One region of the Nonomuraea sp. CA-218870 genome, then DNA from elsewhere that is predicted to be linked to it. Evidence: riboswitches for the same ligand, from Rfam matches in the RefSeq annotation. Region 1 holds a riboswitch; the other holds the start of a gene.
What was found. A riboswitch is a leader RNA that binds a small molecule or an ion and turns the genes downstream of it on or off. The one in region 1 is predicted to bind cyclic di-AMP.
Positions count from the first base shown of each region.

Region 2: linked by a shared signal. The riboswitch ahead of ACQEUU_RS20455 (D-alanyl-D-alanine carboxypeptidase family protein) and the one ahead of ACQEUU_RS22370 (glycoside hydrolase family 25 protein) in region 1 are both predicted to bind cyclic di-AMP.

Region 1 is NZ_JBNJMN010000001.1:4,620,645-4,622,831, forward strand. It holds gene ACQEUU_RS22365 (bifunctional polysaccharide deacetylase/glycosyltransferase family 2 protein) at 1-470, shown strand, start outside; cyclic di-AMP (ydaO/yuaA leader) riboswitch at 733-867, shown strand; gene ACQEUU_RS22370 (glycoside hydrolase family 25 protein) at 880-1,653, shown strand; gene ACQEUU_RS22375 (hypothetical protein) at 1,660-2,055, opposite strand; gene ACQEUU_RS22380 (MerR family transcriptional regulator) at 2,126-2,187, shown strand, end outside.
Region 2 is NZ_JBNJMN010000001.1:4,222,055-4,224,241, forward strand. It holds gene ACQEUU_RS20445 (MerR family transcriptional regulator) at 1-239, opposite strand, end outside; gene ACQEUU_RS20450 (signal peptidase II) at 266-796, opposite strand; cyclic di-AMP (ydaO/yuaA leader) riboswitch at 991-1,124, shown strand; gene ACQEUU_RS20455 (D-alanyl-D-alanine carboxypeptidase family protein) at 1,136-2,047, shown strand; gene ACQEUU_RS20460 (DoxX family protein) at 2,127-2,187, shown strand, end outside.

The sequences.
Region 1 (2,187 bases):
AAAGGGCGATCGCCTGGACGGAGGCGCCCGGGACGCTGCGCCAGCTCTGGCGGCAGCGCTACCGCTGGTGCTACGGCACGATGCAGGCGATGTGGAAGCACCGCCGCGCGCTGGCCGAGCCGGGTCCGTTCGGCCGCCGCTGCCTGGGCTACCTGTCGCTGTTCCACGTGCTGCTGCCGTTGCTGGCGCCGGTGGTCGACCTGATGGCCGTCTACCACATGGCCGTCGGCGACCCGCTGCCCGCGGTGGCGCTGTGGGCCGGGTTCGTGGCGGTGCAGGCCGCCGCCGGCTGGTACGCGCTGCGCCTGGACGGGGAGCGGGTGTCGGCGCTGTGGGCGCTGCCGCTGCAGCAGGTGGTCTATCGGCAGCTCATCTATCTGGTGGTGTTCCAGTCGGTGGCGACCGCGCTGCTGGGGGTGCGGTTGCGCTGGCACACGGTGCGCAGGCAGGGCACGTTCGCGGCGCCGTGAGGGACGCGGCCCTGGACGCTTTCGAGGGCTTTCCGGGGGTACGGAGCCGGCCGGGCCGCAGATTTTACCCGGGGTTCGGATTCCCTTGCCTGGCAGGGGATCCAGGAGCGGGAACCCCGGGTGAACCAGGTAAAACCGGATATGTCATAGTTGCAGTATTTTTGTCCGCATATATACCTTGCGCATATGCGCGGTGTACCCGTCGCCGCGTCGATGGACCGGACCGTGCGCCGTCCTGGCGGTATCCCTCTCGCGCCAGGGCAGCGCACGGCCGCCTAATCCGCGTCCCGCGGAGCCGGGGACCCAATCTCCTGGGGTGAATCGGACGCCACCGTTCGTAGGGGACTTCCAACCCCGAACCCGTCAGCTAACCCGGTAGGCGGCATGGAAGCAAGGAGTCGTTCCCCTCATGCCCAAGCCCAGGCTTGCCGCAGTTCTGACCTACCGTCCCGGCGCCCGCCTCGCGTACGCCCTCGCCGGCGCGCTGGTGGCGGGCACCACGGCCCTCGCCGGCGTGACCGGCAGCGCCATCGCCGCCACCACCGGCCAGGTCGCCTCCCCCGTCGACCCGAATCCGGCCGCCGCGCCGCAGCAGGCCGCCGCGCTCACGTACGGCCAGGACGTGTCCAACTACCAGCCCGACCACGACTGGGCGAGCAGCCCGGCCGAGTTCGGCATCATCAAGGCCACCGAGGGCACGAGCTTCCGCGACCACACCTTCGCCCGGCACTGGGCGGAACTCGACAAGAAGGGCATCGTGCGGGGTGCGTACCACTACGGGCACCCGCGCAACAATCCCATCGCCGAGGCCGAGCACTTCCTGTCGGTGGTGAACTCCCAGCCCGGCAAGCCCGGTGACCTGCTGGTGCTCGACCTGGAGACGACCAACGGCCGGTCCGTCGCCGAGGTGAACGCCTGGGCCAAGGCGTGGCTGTCCCACGTGGAGGCCAAGACCGGGGTCAAGCCGATGTTCTACAGCGGCTGGCACTTCGCCGACACCTACGGCGCGGGGCTCGCCGACTACCCGCTCTGGGTCGCCCACTACGGCAAGCCCAAGGGGCAGATCACCCCGCCGGCGGACTGGAAGTCCTGGACCATCCACCAGTACTCCGACTCGCCCATCGACCAGAACGTCTCGGCGCTGACCCCCGACCAGCTCCGCACCCTGGGCCGCCCGGTCTGACCCCTGTCAGGCGAACCGGAGTCCCCGGTCCTCCAGCCGCCGCAGCGGCTCGTCCGGGCCCGCCGCGGCGGTCTCCGGCAACAGGAAGAACTCCTCCAGGATCGCCTCGGCCATGTCGTCGGCGGGGACGGTCAGGTCCCAGACGACCTCGCCGTCCGACGCCGTGACCTCGAAGGAGAAGAACGCGCAGCACGCCTTCTCCCGGGCGGCGAGATCCCGTACCCATTCCTCCAGCCCGTCGGCGGCCGGCCCGTCAGCGGCGCGGAACCGGAACCGGACTCCGCCGGCGGTCCGCTCGCGGGCGGTGAGCGCCCGGCCGAACAGCCGTCCGTACTCGGCCAGGCGCTGCCCGGGAGTGTCCCGGGCGGCGCTCATGTCGCACACGATCGGTGGGATGTCCATGGTGTGCTCTCCTTCCGTCACCTCCTGAACGTAAAGTCTGGACTTCGGTCCAGAGTCAAGGGAGGGCGACATGAAGATCGGCGAGGTGGCGCGCGCGGCCGGGGTCAGCGTGGACACGGTGCGCTTCTACGA
Region 2 (2,187 bases), 400 kb from region 1:
GCGTCCGGCAGGTGGATCTCCCTGGGGCCGTCGAGGCAGGGGAGGATCTGCTTGATGATCCGGGTGGGCAGGCCCGCCTCCAGCAGGCCGCGGATCTGCATCACCCGGTCGACCTGGCTCTCGTGGTAGTCGCGGTAGCCGTTCGCGGACCGGGCGGGATGGATCAGGCCCTGCTCCTCGTAGTAGCGCAGCAGCCTCGGGGGTGTGCCGGTGCGCTCGGACAACTCGCCGATCCGCATCTGATCGCTCCTTCGGCCTCGGCGGGCTACGCGCCCGGCCGCCCGGCGGCGGCGTCCTCGCCCGCGAGCGGGATGCCGCGCAGGGTGAGCAGGACGAGGATGACACAGCTGACGGTCAGGGCGATGTCGGCCACGTTGCCGACGAACAGGCCGCCGTAGTCGATGAAGTCGACGACATGGCCGCGCGCGAGGCCGGGCGGGCGGAACAGGCGGTCGAGCAGGTGGGAGAAGGCGCCGCCGAGCAGCGCGCCCAGCACGACGGTCCACGCCCGGGAGCCCAGCCGCCGCCCGGTGTAGAGGATGCCGGCCACGGCGCCGGCTGCCGTCAGGGTGAACACCCACGTGGCCCCGGCGCCGATCGAGAATGCGGCTCCGGGGTTGAACAGCAGCCGCAGCTGGATCAGCTCCGGGATCACCGTGACGCGCTCGCCGCCAGAGAGCGCCGCGACCGCCCAGAGCTTGGTGAGCTGGTCGGCGACGAGGACCAGCCCGGCGAGCGCCAGCATCCACCCGTAGAGCCGCCTGCCCGTGGTCTCGGGCTGTCGTCCGCTCGGCACCGTCGACTCCGCCTTCCTTCGGCCTGCGCCCAATCTAGTGGAACGGGAGAAGCCGCTCACCGGTCACCGGCGTCCGCCGCGTCAGAGGGCCGACCGCCCCGAACTGTGCTGTTTGCCAACATTTGCGTTGTTTGTCAGGTTGCATTACCTTAATCCCAAATCTGCCTAGTCCGTGCGCTGCCTGACCCCCGGGGAGCGCACGGCCGCCGAGTCCGTTCGCGGAGCCGGGGACCCAATCCCTTCGGGGTGAATCGGCACGTCACACGCCGTAGGGCACTTCCACGCCCGAACCCGTCAGCTAACCCGGTAGGCGGCATGGAAGCGAGGAGCGATTCCCTCATGCAGCTCACCCACCGGCTGAGCGGCGCGCTGCTCGGCCTCGTGGTCGCCGCCGGCGCCACCACGGCCACCACGGCCACCGCGCCCGCCGCCCACGCGGCCCCGCCGGTCGCGCACGTCGCACCCGTCCAGGCGGCTCCCGCGCACGCCGCCGACATGCCCGCCGTCCTCGCCCCGGCCGCCCACGTGATCGACGCCACCACCGGCCGGGTGCACTTCAGCAAGGAGGCCGACCTGCGCAGGCCGGTGGCCAGCCTCACCAAGATGATGACCGCGTACGTCGTCCTCCAGCGCGCCGAGCCCACCGACAAGGTCGAGGTCACCGCCGACGACGTCCGCTACGCCTCGGCGGGCGGCGCCGCCGTCGCCCACCTGCGCGCGGGCGACACGCTGACCGTCGAGAACCTGCTGTACGCGCTCATGCTGCCCTCGGGCGCCGACGCCGCGCACGCGCTCGCCCGCGCGTACGGGCCCGGCGTCGAGGAGTTCGTGGCCGAGATGAACGCCACCGCCCGGCGCCTCGGCATGGACGACACCGTGTACGTCAACGCCGACGGCATGCCCTACGGCGGCGGCGGTCACTCCACCGCCCGCGACCAGGTCCGCCTGGCCCAGGCGGTGCTGGAGAACCCGACGCTGGAGAAGGTCACCTCGGCCCGGTACCACATGGTCCCCGCCACGTCCGAGCACGGCTCGTACTCCTGGCGGAACACCAACCGCCTGCTCGGCACCCCCGGCGCGCTCGGCGTCAAGACCGGCTTCACCCGCGCGGCCGGCTACACGCTCGCCTTCGCCGCCGACCGGGGCGAGAGCCGGCTGGTCGGCGTCCTGCTCGGCGAGAGCGACTCCAGCCGCCGCTTCCAGACCGCCGGGGCCCTGCTCGACTGGGCCGCCGCCGCCGTCCAGCAGTAGCCGGGGTGGTCGCCCGGCCGGGGCCGGCACCCTCTACAGTCCTGTTGGACCTTGATGGCGCGTGAGGACGGGACCCCCCATGGATTTGGCGTTGTGGATCGTCGCGGGCCTGCTCGCGGCCGTGTTCGGCGTGGCCGGGC